One region of the Clostridium hominis genome, then DNA from elsewhere that is predicted to be linked to it. Evidence: a T-box and tRNA genes for the amino acid it is inferred to sense, from the RefSeq annotation. Region 1 holds a T-box; the other holds one or more tRNA genes.
What was found. The T-box of region 1 lies ahead of pheS (phenylalanine--tRNA ligase subunit alpha). A T-box ahead of a tRNA ligase gene usually reads a tRNA of that ligase, here a tRNA-Phe.

Region 1 (13,734 bases):
AAAAATAACATTAAGAGATAGGCTGATATTACAAGATGCTATGAATACTTTTAATATTCAAGGCCTTGTTAAGATGGTGAAATATGTAATAGTGTTTACGGTAACAGTTCAACTTTCTGGAGCACTTTTATTTTCGACACAATTTATACCACAGTTTGGAGTAGCAAAAGGATTATTCTATAGTGTATTTCACTCTATATCTGCTTTTTGCAATGCGGGTTTTGATTTATTTGGAAATTTTTCAAGTTTAACAGGATATAGTTCAAATTGGGTAGTTTTACTTGTAGTTAGTGCCTTGATTATAATTGGGGGTATAGGCTTTACAGTATGGATAGAAATTTACAATTTTAAAAGCATTAAAAGACTTTCATTACATTCAAAAATAGTTATTTTAGTTACAACTGTTTTACTTGTATGTGGAACAATACTTATGTTTATTTTTGAACATAATAATCCAAACACCATGGCTAATATGAATATTGGAGATAAGGTAGTAAATTCATTTTTTGCAGCAGTAACTCCAAGGACTGCGGGATTTAATTCAATATCTACAGCAGGAATGACTAATGCAGGAAATTTTTTAACGATTATACTTATGTTCATAGGTGGTTCGCCAGGATCAACTGCTGGTGGGATTAAAACAACAACTATGGGTGTGTTAATAGTAACTGTTATATGTGTTATAAGGGGACGTGATGATGCAGAAGCATTTAAAAAGAGATTTCCTAAAGAATTAGTATATAAAGCATTTACTTTATTCTTTATAGGAGGAGTTTTAATAATAGGATCAACTATGTTATTATCATATACAGAAAAAGGGGCATCATTCCTTTCGGTATTATATGAAACTACTTCTGCCTTTGGAACAGTAGGTATAACTTTAGGGTTAACTCAACAACTTACTGAAGTTGGTAAAGTGTTAATAATGATAATGATGTATTTAGGCAGAGTTGGACCATTAACTGTTGTATTATCATTAATGAGAAATAAAAATAATAATGGTGTAAGATATCCAGAAGGAAAAATACTAATAGGTTAGGAGAGTAATTATGGCGAAGAGTAAACAATTTGTAGTTATAGGTTTAGGAAGATTTGGGGAGTCTGTAGCAAAGACTCTTTATGGGTTAGGTCATGATGTATTAGCTGTAGATATGGATGAGGATATGGTTCAAGAAATTTCAGATTCTGTAACTCATGCGGTTCAGATGGATGCAACAGATGAGTCAGCACTTAGAACTTTAGGGTTAAGAAATTTTGATGTTGCAGTAGTTACAATAGGATCGAATATACAAGCTAGTGTTATGGTAACATTATTAGTTAAAGAATTAGGAGTTAAATACATAATAGCAAAAGGACAAAGTGATTTACATGCTAAGGTATTATATAAGATAGGTGCTGATAGAGTAGTTTTACCTGAAAAGGATATGGGAGTTAGAGTTGCTCATAATCTTGTATCTGCAAGTATTTTAGATTACATTGAATTATCACCAGATTATAGCATAATGGAAATGAAAGCATTAGCAGAATGGAATGGTAAGACACTTACTGAGCTTAAGCTTAGAAGTAAATATGGAATTAATGTAATGGCAATAAAGAAAAATGATGATATTAATATCTCTCCTAGCGCTGAAGAAGTTATTTCTACAGAAGATATAATAGTAGCTATTGGTTCAGCAGAAGATTTAGCTAAGATAGAAGAGATTATGTCTAAGCAAAAATAGAGGTGTAGAAATTGATATCAATAGAAAGTAAAGAGAATACATTTTTTAAGCTAGCGAAAAAGCTTAAAGATAGAAAAGGTAGAAATAAAGAACAAAAATATATAATAGAAGGCTTTAGATTAATACAAGAAGCATTTAAGGCAGGATGTAAAATTGATTCTATAGTTGTAAATGCTGATGGAGAGAAAAAAATAAGTCAATATTTAGAGGGGTATATCGATAATATAAAGATATATTTAATGGAAGATAGCCTTTTTTCACAACTTACTTCTACCGAGAATCCACAAGGAATAATTGCAATACTAGAGATAGAAGATAAAAGAGAAAACTTAAATGGAGATTTCTATCTTCTATGTGATAAAGTTCAAGATCCAGGTAATTTAGGTACCATAATCAGAACTGCACATGCAGCAGGAGTAACTGGAATTATACTAACAAAAGGTACTGTTGATATATATAATGATAAGGTTATAAGATCTACAATGGGTTCTATATTTTATGTTCCGATAATACATGATAATGATTTGTCGTTTTTAAAAGAACTAAAAAATGATGACTTTAGTTTAGTTGCTACTTCATTGCAAGAATCTAAAGATTTCTTTAGAGAGGATTTAAGTGGTAAAATAATTCTTTCAGTAGGAAATGAAGGAAATGGTATAAGCGATGAAATTTTTGATATGGCAGATATTAAAGTTAAAATACCAATGCCTGGTGGAGCTGAATCTCTAAATGTAGCTATAGCAACATCTATAATTTTATTTGAAAGAGTTAGACAAAATATATCAAATAAATAATTTTACATAAAACTATTGAAAATATTGTCTTTTAGATGTATAATCAGTTGTAATTTAATATAAAAATACTGTGATTGAGAGAGTAGGTATAAAAACTTTTTCAGGGAGAAGAGGTCATAGACTGTAAGCCTTTTTATTAGAATTTATATTGAAGTTCGCTCAGGAGTACTAGCTGTGAAACGAAGTAGTAGCTAGCGGTTTTTACCGTTATTAAAATTAAGTTGGATATTTGTTTTATAATAAATATCAATTAGGGTGGTAACGCGGATATTCCGTCCCTTTGTGGGGCTGAATATCCTTTTTTTTATTGGAAAAAATACCATAATTTAATTCGTTAGAAGGGAGAATACAAATGCAAGAAAAATTATTAGCAATTAAAGAAGCTGCTTTTAATGAAATATCTGCTGCAGAAAATAGTGGAGCATTAGAAGAAATAAGAGTTAAATACCTTGGGAAAAAAGGGGAGCTAACTACTATCCTTAGAAGTATGGGAGCTTTATCAAAAGAAGAAAGACCTGTAGTTGGGAAATTAGTTAATGAGGCTAAAAATGAGGTAGAAGAGAAATTAGAAGAGGTTAGCAAAAAGATTAAAGAAAAAGAAAAGAATGCTAAACTTGCTAGCGAAGTTATAGATATATCATTACCAGGTAAAAGAAATGTTATAGGAAAAAGACATCCTTTAGATTTAACATTAGAAAGCATGAAAGAAATATTTATTTCAATGGGATTTACTATAGAAGAAGGACCAGAAGTTGAATTAGATCACTATAACTTTGAAGCTCTAAATATACCAAAGGACCATCCGGCAAGAAGTGAGCAAGATACTTTCTATATAAATGATAACATAGTATTAAGAACTCAAACTTCTCCAGTTCAAGTTAGAACTATGGAGAAACAACAACCTCCTATAAAAATGATATCACCAGGTAAGGTTTATAGATCAGACGCTGTAGATGCTACTCACTCACCTATATTCTATCAAATGGAAGGTCTAGTAATTGATAAGGGTGTTACTTTTGCAGACTTAAAAGGAACATTAGAATTATTTGCTAAAAAGATGTTCGGGGATAAGGTTGTAACTAAATTTAGACCACACCACTTCCCATTTACAGAGCCATCAGCAGAAATGGATGCTACTTGCTTTGTATGCGGTGGAGAAGGTTGTAGAGTATGTAAAGGAAGCGGATGGATTGAAATTTTAGGATGCGGAATGGTTCACCCTGAAGTTTTAAGAAATTGTGGAGTAGACCCAGAAGTTTATAGTGGATTTGCTTTCGGATTTGGTGTAGACAGAATGGTTATGCTTAAGTACGGAATAGATGATATCAGATTATTATACGAAAGTGATATGAGATTTTTAAATCAATTTTAATTAGGAGGTAAAGTGAGATGAAAGTACCATATAATTGGTTAAAAGATTATGCAGAAGTAAATGTAGATGCAGTTACATTAGGTGATAAATTAACTCTTTCAGGTTCAGCTGTAGAAGAGGTTATTATACAAGGTGACAATATAAAAAATATTGTTACAGGAAAGATTACTAAAATAGAAAAACATCCAGATGCTGATAGATTAAATGTATGTCAAGTAAATATTGGAGCTGAAGAAGAAATTCAAATAGTTACTGCAGCTACTAATATGAAAGAAGAAGATGTAGTTCCAGTTGCTCTTCATAAATCAATTTTAGCTGATGGAAGTGAAATTAAAAAAGGTAAGATGAGAGGCGTAGTATCTAATGGTATGTTCTGTTCTGAAGAAGAACTAGGAATTGCTGGAGATGAACCAGTTCATGGATTAATGATATTACCACAAGATGCACCTCTTGGGATGGATATAAAAGAATACTTAGGTTTAAACAAAGCTATATTAGATTTTGAAATAACTTCTAATAGACCTGATTGTTTAAGTATAGTTGGTATGGCTAGGGAAACGGCAGCGACTTTAAGAACTTCTTATAAAATGCCAAATATGAACTTTGAAGTAAAATCATCAGCTAATATTAATGATGAATTAAAAGTAGAAGTAAGAGATGATTTATGTAGAAGATATATGGCTAGAGGTGTTAAAAATGTAAAAGTAATGCCATCACCAGGTTGGATGCAAGAAAGACTTTTAGAAGCTGGGGTTAGACCTATTAACAATATAGTTGATATAACTAACTTTGTTATGTTAGAGATTGGGCAACCAATGCATGCTTTTGATGCTAGACAAATAGAAAGTGGAAAAATTGTTGTTGAAAAAGCTAAAGATGGAGAAAAATTCACTACTTTAGATGAAGTAGAAAGAGAGCTAACTTCAGATTTCTTAATGATTAAGGATGGTGAAAAATCAGTTGCATTAGCTGGAATAATGGGTGGATTAAACTCAGAAATTCAAGATGATACAACAGAAGTTATATTTGAATCAGCAAACTTTGAAGGAACTAATATAAGAGTTAGCTCTAAAAAGTTAAATTTAAGATCAGAAAGTTCTTCAAGATTTGATAAAGATATAGACCCTAACTTAGCTAAGCTTGCTATAGATAGAGCTTGTGCACTTGTTTGTGAATTAGCATGTGGAGAAGTTATGGAAGGAACTATAGATGTTTATAATCAAGTTAAAGAAGAAGGCTCTATAACTGTAGATTCAGCTTGGATTAATAAATTCTTAGGAACAGATATATCTAAAGAAGAAATGAAAGAAGCTTTAGACTCTTTAGATTTAAAAGCGGAGATTAAAGGTGAAATGTTAGATATAACTATACCTACATTTAGAATAGATATAGCTATAAAAGAAGATATAGCTGAAGAAGTTGCTAGAATTTATGGATATGATAAGATTCCTACAACAGTATTTAAGGTATCTACTGAAAGAGAACCTAAATACAAAAATGAATTATTATCAGATAAAGTTGTAGATATAATGATTGGAAGCGGCGTTAATCAATCTATCAGTTATTCATTTGTATCACCTAAGGTGTTTGATAAAGTTAATATACCAGAAGATAGCGAACTTAGAAATGTTGTTAAAATAAAGAATCCATTAGGTGAGGATTATAGTGTAATGAGAACTACTACATTACCATCAATAATGGAGTGTTTATCTAGAAACTATTCTAGAAACAATGATTATGTTAGATTATTTGAAATAGGAAGAGTATATATTCCCAATGAAGTAGAAACTGAGTTGCCAACAGAGAAAAATATCTTAACTATAGGTATCTATGGTGATTGCGATTACCTTGATCTTAAAGGAATAGTGGAAAATGTAATTGAAGGATTAGGTGTAGATAAAGCTAAATATGCACGTGAAAGTGAAAATCCAAGTTACCATCCAGGAAAAACTGCAGCATTAATGGTTAGAAATAAGAAAGCAGGAGTATTTGGGGAAGTTCATCCAGATGTAACTGAAAACTATGGAATAGATGTAGATTGTTATGTAGCAGAATTAGACTTAGATTTACTATTCCAAGCAGCTACTACAGTTAAATCATATAAACCATTACCAAAGTTCCCAGCTGTAACAAGAGATATTGCACTTTTATGCGATGACTCTATATTAGTTGCTGACATAGAAGACTGTATAAGAAGAGCTGGTGGAAACTTAGTAGAAAAAGTACAATTATTTGATATCTATAAGGGAGCACAAATACCAGAAGGTAAAAAATCAATAGCTTATGCTATAGCTTATAGAGATGAAAAGAAAACTTTAGAAGATAAAGATATATCTAAAGTTCACGATAAAATCCTAAAAGCACTAGAACACAAACTAGGAGCTGTGTTAAGATAACTGACACTCTAAATCTCCGATTTAGTTAGTGGAACTTACTTATTTAATATCACGAAAATTAGTTTTCTTAACTTAAAAATAAAGTAGTAATTCAAAAGTGAATTACTACTTTATTTTTACAAAATATTTATTTAGAATTTTATATGGGTGATAAGATTCTTTTGATTTTTGTAGACCTTCATGTCCGCAGTCTTCTTCTCTATTAACATATTTAGTATCTTTAAAAGATGATTTTAAAAATTCATTATTTATAAATGCATAAATTCCACGATAGTCTGTATTGCATTTTTCTATATGAATTATAGCTGAATCATTAAAAACTTCACCTATAGAAAAACCAGCTAAGACATCATCAACATATACAGCTATAGAATTTAGCGATAAATCATTAAGAGAATATAAAATGTTTTTTATAGCAGATGGTTCGATTAATAGTTCCTTTGAGCATATACATTTTTTATTTTCCCAGTTAGATAGAAGTATTAAGCAATCAGTTATTATTTTTTCACTATTTATAGGAGAAGAAGAAAAGTTATATGAATTAATAAAATTATTATAATGATTTCTTTTTTTATGATATTTTTTTCCTTTAAGACTAATTAAATCAGTAGTAAGATAAATATATTCAGAAGAGTTTTTGTTTTCTAGAACTTCTATGGGGTAACGTTTTTTTAATAAATTAAGATAGTTGTTATCTATATCACCTAATAAATATTTAAAGTTTACGTAGTTACATTTTAAATAATCTAAAGTTTTATATAACGACTCAGTATTATCTGAATAAGGCATCATAAAGAAAAAACCGTTATCTTCATCGTATTTTTGAACTACTAAAGTATCGTAAATTATACCTACATTAGTTTGACAAAGGTCTTTCCATAAATATAATGAGTTAAAAGAGTACTCATATGATAGTGTAGTTATAGATTTTGAATAAGAATCTATCAAGTTTTTATCTTCATAAGAAATTGGATGTAAATCTAACAAAACTGCCATCTCCTTTGTTAAAAAATAGATATATAATATTGTATTTTTGATTCATAGATATTGTGATAGTTATAATTCCAATTAGTGATAATAAATAGCAACTTGTAATTATATATGAATATATGTAAAATATAAAAGAAAAGCTATTAGGTATGTAATTAATAGCTTTTTATATAAGTTAAGACATTAAGGAGTAGACAATGAGCAGCATAAATAACAAAGCATTAGAAGAAAAAGTTGGACAACTTAAAAAAGCTATAGAGATAGTTGGTGGAAAAGAAGAGATAATCGAAAAGTGGAGCGATAATGATAAAATAATGAGTTATATCATTACTAAACTTTTTGAAGAAGATAAAGTAACTTTTGAAGTTTCTGATAAAGAATATTCTATAAATAGATTGCTAGCAATAAAATTAGATTATGAGAAGTACTTCTTAAAAAATAAAAGTAAAACTATTGAAAGCATAATTTACAAGATTAAAAAGTATGATACAAGTCTTGATTCTTTAATAAGAAAGTATAAAAAGACAAGAGGGATAGAGGAGTATAATAAAATATTCTCTACTTTAGAAAAGACATATAGAAGAGATATAAACATGATTATTTTAAAAGAAATTGATAGTAAGATTATAGAATCATTATTATTTGGAGAAGAGGAAAAGTATTATGGAGAATACTTAAATCAAAAGAAGAAAGCTTTATTAGATGGGGTTATTAGCAAAATGGGAATAGTTTAACCCATAATTAAGAATTAGAAATTAAAAAAAGTCAGCCTTTGCTGACTTTTTTCATTAATTATAAACCATTAAATTTTAATTGTTAACTGTCTATAGATTTTACTCCTTCATTTTTAAAGCTAGGAACATAGTTTTCTGAGTTAGTTCCTTCTTCTTGAATAAATCCATTTTTAACGCCTATATTTACTGCGTAATTTATAAGTGAATCGTAAATTTTAGGATTAATTGGTTTATTTATTTCTGGATAATTTTTAGCGTTATATAAAGGGGTATATTGATTCATAAAGGATATATAGATATTATCACCAAAGTTGTTATAAAGATTATCTATAACTTTTTTGGAGTCAAAAAGAAGTCCTGGTAATAATAAATGTCTTACTATAACGCCTTTTTGAATTATGCCGTCTTTAAATTGAGGTTCACCTACTTGAGAAACCATTTCTTTTATAACTTCTAATACATTCTTGCTATAGCCTGGAGCCTTTGAGTAAGCAATTGAATATTTATCATCAAAGTATTTAAAATCAGGCAGATACACATCTATATAACCATTTAGTAACTTTATTGTTTCTGGAGAATCAAATGAATTAGTATTATAAAGTATAGGTATTGTAAGCCCATTACTTTTAGAAATTTTAAGAGCCTCAATTATTTGTGGAACATAATGAGTTGGTGTAACTAAGTTGATATTGTGAGCGCCTTGAGATTGAAGCTCTAAAAATATTTCTGATAATCTGTTTATAGAAATTTCAAGTCCATTTCCTTCTTGAGATATTGAATGATTTTGACAAAAAACGCATTTTAAGTTGCAGTTAGAGAAAAAAACTGTACCAGATCCATTAGATCCAGAAATGCAAGGCTCTTCCCAATGATGAAGTTTAGCTCTTGCTATTTTTAAAGTGTCTGTAGAATTACAGACTCCTACTTGCCCATTAAGTCTATCTATTTTACAGTTTCTTATACAAAGAGTACAATTTTTCAATAAATAATTATAGTTCAATATAAACACCTCAATGAAAGTATAACAAGCTTAATAAAATTTATCAAATAATCCCCTAAACTGTGGCATTAACTAAGGAAAGTATAGTTATTTAAAGCTTAATATGGTATAATATAAATAATTATAGTAAACGAGGGGTGCAAAATGAACACGGTAACGGTTAAGATAAATGGTGTGGAATATAATTTAAAAGGAAAAGAAAATGAAAAATATTTATTAGCAGTAGCAGAATATGTTGATGGTAAGTTTAGAGAGATATCTGCCAATAATAGTAAGTTAAGTACCACAGCTGTTGCTGTATTATCTGCATTAAATATAGCTGATGAATATTTTAAATGTGAATTAGATAATGAAGATTTAGTAAAAAGAAAAAATTCTTTAGAGGAAAAGTGCGTTGCTTTAAAAGAAAGGCTTAAAGAAGTCAAAGTAGAGTCTGAAGAGTATAATAAGATAAAAAACAATGAGGTAGATAATTTAAAAAATATTATTTGCTCTATGGAAGACAAAATTAAAGATGTTGATAATCTTTATAGTACAATAGATACTTTGCATAAAGAATTAGAAGAAACAAAACAAAAGCTACAAGCTGAAAAGGAAGAACTACAAAATAATTTTGCTATACAAAAAGAAGAGTTAAAACAAAATTTTAATCATGAAAAAGAAAACTTAACAGAGTCTTTTGATAAAGAGGTAGAAGAGTTAAAGAAAGCTTTAGATGAAAAAGAGCAAAAGGTTAATTTACTTAACTTGAAAAATGAAGAGTTACAAAAAAGTGAAACTTATTTAAAAGATTCAATAATATTAAAAGAAAAAGAAATAGAAGAATGCAAGTATAATAGTGACGAAGTTAAAAGACTAAAGAGTAGAATAAATAGCATTGAAAATGAAAAAGATGTTCTTAAAAAGAATAATAAAGAATTAAAGTTTAAGCTACAAAATTCAAGGTATAAATTATTGGATTTAGAAAAAAAATTAAATGATGCTAATTTTAGCCTTGCAATAGAGAAAAAAATTAAAAACCCACTACTAAGATAAGAGCCTGTCCTATTGCGGATAGGCTTTTCTTTTAGTGTTTAATTAAGTTTAAGATGGAAAAGTAAATGTATTTATGATATAACAAAATAAGTACAAAATAAACAAAAGAGTAAATTTAGATTATATAGGAGAGAGTCTTATGAATAAAGTAGAAGTTTTAGCACCAGCTGGCAGTATGGAAAGTCTTTATGCAGCAATAAACAAAGGTGCTGATGCAATATATCTTGGAGGAAATAAGTTTTCAGCAAGAGCATATGCATCAAATTTTGATAATGATAATATGATAAAAGCTATAGATTATGCACATAGTTATAATATAAAAGTATATGTAACTTTAAATACTATTCTTAAAGAAAATGAAATCGAAGAAGCGGTAAAATATGTAGGATTTCTATATGAAATAGGTGTTGATGCATTAATTATACAGGATGTTGGATTGTTAAAGAGAATAAGAGAAGAATTTAAAGATTTTGAGTTACATGCATCTACCCAATTAACAGTTCATAATGGTGAGGCAGCATTATATTTTAAAGATAAAGGATTCCATAGAATTGTTTTATCAAGGGAGTTAAGCTTAGATGAAATTAGATATATATCTAAGGATTTAGCAATTGAAACAGAAATGTTTGTACATGGAGCATTATGTATAAGCTATTCTGGACAATGTTTAATGAGCTCTATAATCGGCGGAAGAAGCGGTAATAGAGGTAGGTGTGCTCAACCATGTAGAATGGAATATACATTAAAAGGTGAGAAGACTGGTGAAAAAAGAGGGTACCTATTAAGTCCTAAGGACATGTGTACAATTGAAGATGTTAATGAAGTTATAAATACAGGAACATATTCATTAAAAATTGAAGGTAGAATGAAAAGGGCTGAATACGTAGCCGGGGTAGTCGATAACTATAGGAAAGCTGTAGATAAGGCTTTGTTTAATTCAAAATATGATAGTCAGGCTGGAAAGAGACAGCTTTTACAATTGTTTAATAGAAGTGGATTTACAAAAGCATTCTTACAAAAAGATACGGGTAAGGATATGATGAGTTACAATTCTCCAAAGAATGCTGGAGTTCCACTAGGCAAAGTAGATAATAATGGAGAGGTTATATTAAAAGAAGACATTAAATTAGGTGATGGTGTTAGATATAGGGATAAAGGATTTACATTAAGTAAAATACTTTTAAATGGAAAAGAAGTTAAAGAAGGTAAAAGAGGAGATAAAGTAAAGGTATTTCCAATAGATTATAAAAAAGGTGATGAATTATTCAAGAGCTTAAATAAAGAATTGTTTGATGAATTAGAAGGATATTTAAAGCCATTTTATAAAAAGATACCATTAGAAGCTAAAGTGAATTTTGAAGTTGATAAACCGTTCTCTTTAGAGGTTACTTATAAAGGGAAAGATTACAAATTCTTAGGTGAAGTAGTTCAAAAAGCTGAGAAAAGACCTTTAGATAAAGAGAGAATAGAAGAGGCTCTTAAAAAGTCAGGAGATGTTCCATTTAAGTTTGATAAAGTAAATTTTGAAAGTTTTGAAGATGGATTTTTAAGAGTATCAGATTTAAATAACTTAAGAAGAGATGCCTTAGAATCTATAGCTAAAGCTATAAGTAAAAGTTATAGAAGAAGAAGGCCAGCAAAAGAAAATCACAAAGATAGTGTAATAAATAAGGAAAATATAGAAGAAATATTTAGTTGTATCACAAGAGAACAGGCAGATGCTTTAATAGAGTGCGGAGCTAAAGATATAGCTTTTGATTTATTTAGTAGAGAGTTAGGAGCTTTAAGATCAAAGGATTTAATAGAGTTAAGTCAAAAGTATGGAGATAATATAAGATTTTATATAAAGACATCTACAATAGTTAAAGAAGAGTTTAGCTCTATATGTGAGACTATAAATAAAGTCAAACCTTATATAAAGGGGATAGTTAGTTCTAATGTAGGTATAGTTAACGTATTTAAAGACCAATTATATATAATTGGCGATTATAAGCTTAATATTATGAATTCAGAAAGCTTAAAGTTCTATCAAAAAGATATGTCATTACCAACTTTAAGTCTAGAGCTTAATAGAGGAGAAATAAAAGCTTTAGCTAAAAAAGCAAAAGGAAATATGGCAATGATAGTTTATGGTAAGCCAGAGTTAATGATAAGTGAGTATTGTCCAATAGGAAGTACTTTTGGTGGGAAGGATTCTGAAAAGAAATGCAACATTGCCTGTGCAAAAGATAGATTTACACTTATTGATAGAGTAAATGAAAGATTAAGAGTTATGACTGATCTTTATTGTAGAAGTTATATATTAAATCCAGTTCCTTTAAATTTATTTGACGAAATAGATTCTATAAAAGAATTTGGAGTAACATCTTTAAGGTTTGATTTTAGAGATGAAAGCTATGAAGAAGTAAAGAATATATATAATATTTATAAAAACAAATTAAAATTCGATAGTAAAGATTATACAAAGGGACAATTTAGAAGAGGAATAGAGTAAGAGGATTAATTTATGAAAATAATTGCTATATTAGCGCTTGTTATAGGATGTATCTTCAGTATATATGAAATGATAGATTCTAATAAGTTAATAAGTAAAGATTGGTTTAAGAGCCTTGATAGAAATAATAAAATCAAAGCTACAACAGTATTAAAAAGTTTTTGGAAGAAAAATATAATTTTAATAGCATTAATGATTGGAGTGTTTTTAATATTAATATCTACGTTTACTGGTGCAGGAAATAGGTATGAAAATATTATAAGTATAGTTGCAGTTATTTTTGCGATACTTTCTATAGTCATAAGTGCTTGGAGTAGAAAGGAATATAATGATAAGATAAGTAAATTTTGTAGGTAAATAAGGAGAGAGTTATGAAGGAAAAAACTCTAAGAGTACTAGAATTTAATAAAGTTAAAGATAAATTAAAAACATATGCAATAACAGAAAGTGGTAAAAGATTAGTAGAGCAACTTACACCTTATAAGTCTATTTACGAAGTAAAGAATAAGCTTGAAGAGAGTAATGAAGCTTTAGATATTCTTATAAGAAAAGGTGCTCCACCTTTTGAGGGGCTATTTGATACAAGAGAAGCTCTAGAAAGAGCTGGAAAAGGTGGGGTATTAACGGCAGGTCAACTTTTAAGAGTTGGTGGCATGCTTAGATGTTCTAGACGTTTTAAGGAGTATATTGAAAGAAAAGATGATGAGGTATCTTATAAACATTTAGAAGACTTAGCGTTCGTTCTTACACCTCTTAAAAAGTTAGAAAGTGATATTGAAAATGCTATAGTTTCAGAAGAAGAAATAAGTGATAAAGCTAGTGGAACTTTATATGGAATACGAAGAAGTTTAAAAGAAAAAAACTCTTCAGTAAGAGAAAAGATTAATTCTATAGTTAGATCAAATTCAAAATATCTACAAGATTCTCTATATACTATGAGAGGAGATAGATATGTAATACCTGTTAAAGCTGAATACAAAGGAGCTGTACCAGGGTTAGTACATGATCAAAGTTCTACTGGGGCTACTCTTTTTATAGAACCAATGAGTTTAGTTAATTTAAATAATGAAATAAAAGAGCTAATGCTTAAAGAAAAAGCTGAAATAGAAAGAATATTATCTGAGCTTTCTGCAAAAGTATATGAAAACTTTGAAGAAGCAAAGAATAATTACAAAATCTTAACTGAGTTAGATTTTAT
Region 2 (7,621 bases), on a different contig from region 1:
ACATTTTTTTCTTTTTTTCTCTATAATTCTTAATTTTGCTATTATTGATATACTAGGTACCGTTTTTGCCATAAAGTACCCCATATATTTATTGTTTTATTAATTCTATAAGTTTATAATACTTGTATACTATATGGATAAAACTACTTATTGAGGTGATCTTAATGAAAAAAATATTAAATAATGATTGGCAGGACTTATTAGAAGAAGAATTTAGTAAGGATTATTACTTAGCTTTAAGGAGTTTCTTATCTAAAGAATATAAGGAAAATACTATTTATCCTGATAAATATGATATTTTTAATGCTTTGCACTTTACTCCTTATAAAGATGTAAAAGTAGTAATATTAGGTCAAGATCCGTATCATGGTCCAAATCAAGCACATGGATTAAGTTTCTCTGTAAATCCTAATGTTGCTATTCCTCCATCTCTACTAAATATATATAAAGAATTGAAATCTGATTTAGGCTGCTACATACCGAATAATGGATATTTGAAAAAATGGGCTGAACAAGGTGTTTTACTTCTTAATACCTCATTAACTGTTAGAGCTGGTCAGGCTAACTCACATAAAAATATTGGTTGGGAGACTTTTACTGATAGAATAATATCTCTTGTAAATGAAAAAGAAGATCCTGTAGTTTTTATTTTATGGGGAAATAATGCAATTAAGAAAAAGTCACTTATAACAAACAAAAATCACTTAATTCTTACTTCAGTTCATCCTAGTCCATTATCTGCATCTAGAGGATTCTTTGGAACTAAACCATTTTCTAAAACAAATACCTTCTTAGAGTCTGTTAATAAGACTCCAATAGATTGGCAAATCGAAAATATATAAAAACGAGGTCGTTTAAATAAACTGTTTGTAATTTTAATAATCCTTAGATTAAGTTACAGTATATTTAACCGACCTCTTCTTAATATAGTGTGTATATTTCTCTTTAAAAATTCAACCATTAACTCTCCTTCTTTTATATATAGAATAAATAAAGGCTGATAAAATTCCAATTACTCCTCCTGCAGCAAAAGTTAAAGTTACATTACCTATAATAGTACCTATTAGAACCCCTGTCCCAACCCCTATTGCTATTCCTTTAGTTAAATATTCGTAATCCTTATCTGAAAGTATCATTTTTTCTAAAAACTTAACCATAATTACCTCCCTAAAACTCTTAATTAAATTATACAATACAAATATTAATAATTTCTTACGTAAAAGTTAATATTACCTAAATCTTGTGTGTCAATCGTATATATATTAGACGTATTAAACCTCTACTTAGTTCCTTCTAATTTATATTTTTTTTATTAATTTAAAAATATCATAATTAAGGTTAAGATATAGTTAAGTTATAATTGTTTTTAAAAATAAAAAAGCAACTTACATTAGTAAGTTGCTTCCTGGTGGCTCGACCAGGAATCGAACCAGGGACACGAGGATTTTCAGTCCTCTGCTCTACCGACTGAGCTATCGAGCCTTAACAAAAATTATTATACTAAATAGTTTACATTATGTCAAATAAATTTATTTAATTTCTTAATATGTATTTTTTAAAATTATTAAAATATACTTGTAGTATATAGTACTTTATAGTGGAGGTTAATTTGCAATTTGTTATATTCATTATTCTTATAGCAGCTATAGCCGGAATATATTTATATTATGACCAACAACTCGCTAAGGTAAAAAAACAATTAATGATAACATCTAATCAACTTAGGAAAAACAAGACTCAATATAGAGCATTAACTCCTATTAGCAAACCATTAAACATAAAATTTATTAGCCCCTCTTCCCAAATTGGAATAACTAATACTGGGGCAAAACTATACTTAGCTCCTACACTAGATTCTCCTAAGCTAAATACATTATCAATTAAAATGGAGGTTAAAATCCTAGATAGCGCTATCGTAGACAGTCTACTTTGGTTTTATGTAAATCTTCCAATTGATAGTGATATTAATTGTAGGGGTTGGATATCAAAAAATGATTTCTCAACAATTTTTCCTAACTCTAACTCTGTAATTCAATAATTTAAAAACATAATATAATAAAGGTGCGATATACGCACCTTTATTATTTCTTGTGTTCAATAATATTATATATTCAATTATTATGTTAAAACAACTTGTCTTATCATAACTAACAAATAAATCCCTATTATAAAAATAAAATATACATTAAAAACACTTTCTTTATTCTCTAGTCCATAGAAACTTTCTTTATCTATTATTCCACGTTTTATATTATTCTTCTTCAGTTTTTTTATTAATAGGTATGCAAGATATGAAAATAATATTGCTACACATCCATACTGGAAAGCTAATACTAATTTTTTGCCTAATGATATTGCTTTTAAACTAAATTCTGAATCTATAGTTGTTGGTAAGAATGATACTACTTTTTGTACTGTTATTGATGTTCCATTGATGATAAAGTGCATTATTACAGATGCAAATATACTATCAGTTATTCTTACAACTAATGCTAAAATAAATCCTAATGCAGTAGCATAAAGAAATTGTTGAGGATCTAAATGCATTATTCCAAATAATAGCCCAGATGCAATACAAGCCACATATATATTTTTATTATTATAACCAGATAATACTATTCCTCTTATTGTAATTTCTTCAGTTATTGCCGGAAGCACTGCTATTAATAATAGTAGTATCCAATATGGAGTACTTACTATTTGTCCAACAAAATTTCCTATCTCATTTTCAAAAAAGAATTGTGATATTAAAGAGAAGAAAGTCATTATTGGCTGACATACAAAAGCTAAGCATATCACAATTAATACATCCTTAATATGTATCTTATTAAGCCTTAATACTTTTTTAGGTGACTGTTTAGTAATTAGTAAATATATAATAGCTGGTACTATAAAAATAATCATATGATTTATACTTAACATTAACCTTATATCATTTATATTTAAAACTCTAAAAAGTATATATACAGGTAAAAATAATTGTAATAGCATAATTATTAAAAAATAAATATTAGCTTCTTTAATTTTCTTCATAAATTTCCTCCCCAACATAGATAAATACTAATAATTTAAATTTAAGTTGTATAATCCTCATTTTATTTGTTAATAATATTTAATGAAGTAAATTATACTTCATAGTTAATCGCCTCTCCCCCATTTTATTTATATACAAAAATAATCCCTTTGATATAATAGTTTACGATTAAAGGGATTATTTTTCATTTTATAGATATCCCTTTTCCTCTAATAAATCTTTTAACATAGTTAATGCCATTACTGTAGCTTCTTTTCTTATTTGATCTCTTTCACCACTGAAATTAAATTTCTTTACTACGGTTTCTTCCTCTAAATGTACACCTATATATACTAATCCTACTGGTTTCTCGACTGAGCCTCCCCCTGGTCCAGCTAAGCCTGTTGTTGAAATTGCAGCTTTTGATTCACTTACTCTAGCAATGCCATTAGCCATTTCCTTTGCAGTTTGTTCACTTACAGCTCCATATTTTAATAAGGTTTCCTCTCTTACACCTAATCTCTTTACCTTTGCCTCATTTGAATATGTTATAACACCTTCTAAATATGATGCTGATATTCCTGGATATGATATTAGTTTTGCTGCAACCATTCCACCTGTACATGATTCTGCAGTTGATATTGTTAAGTTATTTTTTAATAAACTTTCACCAATAATATATTCTAACTCTTTATCTTTATACATACTTTTCATACTTTACATCCCTCACATATATAAATTTTCTTAACTTAAATTATATACGCTTTACAAATAAAGGTATACAATTATTAGCAATAAAAATCTCTAAAGCATTTTAATGCTTTAGAGTTATGTACTATCTATACTTATTTGCGGTTATATAATAATCTCCACCACCACTTATTCCTTGTTCTAATATATTAAAATTATTTTCCTTTAACATCGAGGTAATTATGTTTATATGTTGTTTATTCTTTGTATCTAACGTTATCGTGAAATTATCATTTTTATCGACTATCCCCATATAGTCATGAATATCACTATACTCTCCTAGTCCTAAAGCTCCTCTTATATCCATTTTATAATCAGACATATCTTACCTCCATTCCTGTCATTCAAATTTTTGCAAACTCTCTGCATATAATTATTCTATGTAGCAATTATTTATTTATTCATAAAAAAGTAAAAAGAACGTCAACTATTCATAAATTTATATAAAAATAATTTTTTAAAGAATAAAAAAGCTACCAAATGGTAGCTTTTTATTTATACTAAGCTTCTTCTCTTAATCTTCTAGTTTCATCTAATATTTTTGCAACTTCAGTTGGAGGAACCTCCTCATACCTAGCAAATTTACTTATATAACTTCCTCTAGCTTGAGTCATTGAACGTAAATCAGTAGAGTAAGTAAACATCTCCGCCATAGGAACTTCTGCAATAACTTTTTGAAGTTTTCCTTCCTGCTCCATTCCTATAACTCTTCCTCTCTTTTTATTTATATCCCCCATTACATCTCCCATATATTCGTCTGGTATTAATACTTCAACACTCATAATAGGTTCTAATAATACTGGCTTAGCGCCTTCTAAGCCTTTCTTATAAGCAATAGAGGCAGCAATTTTAAATGCCATTTCAGATGAGTCTACAGGGTGGTAAGAACCATCATATAAAGTTGCTCTTAGGCCTATAACAGGATATCCTGCTAATACACCATTTGATAAACAATCTCTTATTCCCTTTTCAACTGCTGGAATAAAGTTCCTTGGTACTGATCCACCTACAACCTTATCAACAAATTCTAAATCAAGCTCTCCATCATTTCTTGGTTCAAATATAATCTTAACATCACCATATTGTCCATGCCCACCTGATTGTTTCTTGTGCTTACCTTGAACATCAGCTTTGCCTTTAATGGTTTCTCTATAAGGCACCTTTGGTTCTTGTAATATAACATCAGCTCCAAATTTATTCTTTAATCTACTTGCTATAACTTCTAAGTGTGTTTCCCCTAGTCCCCAGACTACAGTTTCAGCATTTTCTGTATCCCTCTCAACCTTAAATACAGGATCCTCTTCAGATAACTTAGATAAAGCTAAAGAAATTTTTTCTTCATCACCCTTAGCCTTAGGTAAAATAGACATAGGCATTACAGCTGTTGGAAAATTAATCTTATCATACATTATATTAAAACCTTGACTACATAAAGTATCTCCAGTACCTGTATATTGTAATTTAGCAACTGCTCCAATATCTCCAGCAATTATTTCTTGTACTGGAACTTGATTTTTCCCTCTCATAAAGAATAAATGATTTAATTTTTCAGTTTTTTCTTTATTAGAGTTTAAAACACTAACATCACCACCTACTTTTCCTGTTATTACCTTAAATAAAGATATCTTTCCAACAAATGGGTCAGCTATTGTTTTAAATACCATTGCAGAGAATGGTTTGTTATCTCCAACAGTTATGAAAACCTCTTCATTGTTGGTTAAATTTTTAGCCTTTTGAGATAGTGAGTATTCTGGTGATGGGAAACAATTAATTATATTATCTATGAATGATTTTATTCCTACTACTTTTGTAGCGCTTCCACATAATACTGGTGCTATCTCTCCTTGAGCACAGCCTTTTACTAGTCCTAAATAAAGGTCCTCATCACTTAACTCACCATCATTTAAATATTTATCTAAAAGCTCTTCATCATTTTCAGCTATAGATTCCATTAACATTTGTTTGCATTCATCAACTTTATCTACTAAATCCTCTGGAATATCTATATTCTCACATTTTAAACTCTTCTTATCAACTTTTATAGCAGTTTTTGAAATTATATCTACTATTCCATCAAAATCATTTTCTCTTCCAATTGGATATTGAATAGGCACAACGCTCATCCCAAATTTTTCTTTTAATTCATCTAAGGTCTTATCAAAGTGAGCATTTTCTCTATCCAACTTATTTATAAAAAATGCTCTTGGTAATTTAATTTTATTACAGTAATCCCATGCTTTTTCAGTTCCAACTTGAACTCCTGATACTCCACATACAACAATTGTTGCAACATCAACAGCCCTCATTCCTTGAACAACTTCACCTTGAAAATCAAAGTATCCTGGCATATCAACTAAATTTATTTTTGTGTTACCACTTTCAAAATAAGCCATAGAAGCTGATAATGATATTCCTCTTCTCTTTTCTTCTTGATCATAGTCCATTACTGTAGTTCCATCTTCAATCTTACCTAATCTGTCAGTGGTATTAGCATAATATAATAGTGCTTCTGCTAGAGATGTCTTTCCTGTAGCTCCGTGTCCTATTAAACCTACATTTCTTAGATTCTTAATGCTATAGTCTTTCATAATACATCGATAATACTAATATAAGTATTATCTTTCACCCACCTTTCTTATATGAATTTGTTTAGATTGTTTTCACTTAAATTACTAAATCTTATTGATTATATAGTTAATTTTTATGAAATTATATTCTAAAATAGTACTATACATAATTGCCTATTCATGATTAATTTTCCTAATTATTATAAAATTATTCCCAATTTATATAAGTGTAATCAATTGAATATTATCCTATGTAAGTAATTTATATATTAAGTGGCTTATATTATTACTAACTTTTTTAATATTTATAAAAAAACAAGACTTATCCATAAAAATTTATCTTATGTATAAGTCCTGTTTTATTTATTTTAATCTCAATTAAAAATATAATTTTATTAATGTATATTTCTCTTGATTATAATTATACAGATATTATAATAGCTAAAATACTCATTCAGTTATGTTAATGTTGTTTTCATTTTTTTTATTTACATTCATTTTAATACTTATGATTGTAATAATCATAGCTAATGAAGCTCCTGATGAATCAATTAAAACATCTTTAAAAGCCATTTCTCTTCCTGGTATAAAATATTGATGAATTTCATCTGTACAAGCGTAAAAAATTGAAAATATAAGAGCATATAAAATTGCTCTCTTTATACCAAAATAATATTTCATAACATTAACAGTTAAGAGATACAATATAAAATATTCTGTAAAATGAGCTGCTTTTCTTACTATAAATGTTGCAAGTTCACCTAACTCTTTATTTAAATCTATTCCTATCACTTGAAATAATTTCAATACCAATCCGCTCTGTTTACTAGATACATCTCCTGGTTGATTAGACATATAAAAAATTAATCCTATCCAGAATGATAACGCTATCCATCCTATTACTAGTCTTTTGTTTCTCATTTTATTCTCCTACTAATCTTTACACTTTATCTATTAAATATTTATTTACATATGCTAAAGATTCCTCAATAGTGCTTTGTCCTCTTTCTAGGTCTTGAAGTCTCATCTCTAAATTACAAACCCTTTGTTCTATTAAATACATAACCTCTTTTATATCACTTAAAAGTTTAATATCATAAGAAACTTGTATCCCATCAGAATCTATATATACTTTCTCTGGTGTAGAACCACATTCAGCACATTTAACATATACTCCTTCTTTATCTAAATCTCTAAATATTTTGAATGTATCATTATTACATTTAGAACAATTTGATAACATTATAAAATCATAATAGCTAATATCAACTTCATATTGACTTCCGCAATT

Region 2: it has a tRNA-Phe gene. The T-box ahead of pheS (phenylalanine--tRNA ligase subunit alpha) is inferred to sense a tRNA for this amino acid. The anticodon was not compared.

What each region holds. Positions count from the first base shown of each region.
Region 1 covers NZ_JACOOO010000001.1:189,190-202,923, forward strand. Annotated here, with positions in the region: gene H8S20_RS00945 (TrkH family potassium uptake protein) at 1-1,039, shown strand, start outside; gene H8S20_RS00950 (potassium channel family protein) at 1,050-1,721, shown strand; gene H8S20_RS00955 (TrmH family RNA methyltransferase) at 1,733-2,515, shown strand; T-box leader at 2,577-2,798, shown strand; gene pheS (phenylalanine--tRNA ligase subunit alpha) at 2,868-3,887, shown strand; gene pheT (phenylalanine--tRNA ligase subunit beta) at 3,905-6,283, shown strand; gene H8S20_RS00970 (DUF2156 domain-containing protein) at 6,389-7,270, opposite strand; gene H8S20_RS00975 (hypothetical protein) at 7,471-8,007, shown strand; gene H8S20_RS00980 (radical SAM protein) at 8,090-9,007, opposite strand; gene H8S20_RS00985 (cell division protein ZapA) at 9,152-10,042, shown strand; gene H8S20_RS00990 (U32 family peptidase) at 10,182-12,536, shown strand; gene H8S20_RS00995 (hypothetical protein) at 12,549-12,893, shown strand; gene H8S20_RS01000 (endonuclease MutS2) at 12,908-13,734, shown strand, end outside.
Region 2 covers NZ_JACOOO010000027.1:662-8,282, reverse strand. Annotated here, with positions in the region: gene H8S20_RS12765 (uracil-DNA glycosylase) at 165-842, shown strand; gene H8S20_RS12760 (hypothetical protein) at 954-1,157, opposite strand; tRNA gene H8S20_RS12755 (tRNA-Phe) at 1,407-1,482, opposite strand; gene H8S20_RS12750 (hypothetical protein) at 1,610-2,038, shown strand; gene H8S20_RS12745 (CPBP family intramembrane glutamic endopeptidase) at 2,119-3,033, opposite strand; gene H8S20_RS12740 (CinA family protein) at 3,224-3,727, opposite strand; gene H8S20_RS12735 (hypothetical protein) at 3,849-4,085, opposite strand; gene fusA (elongation factor G) at 4,264-6,351, opposite strand; gene H8S20_RS12725 (VanZ family protein) at 6,781-7,251, opposite strand; gene H8S20_RS12720 (hypothetical protein) at 7,271-7,621, opposite strand, start outside.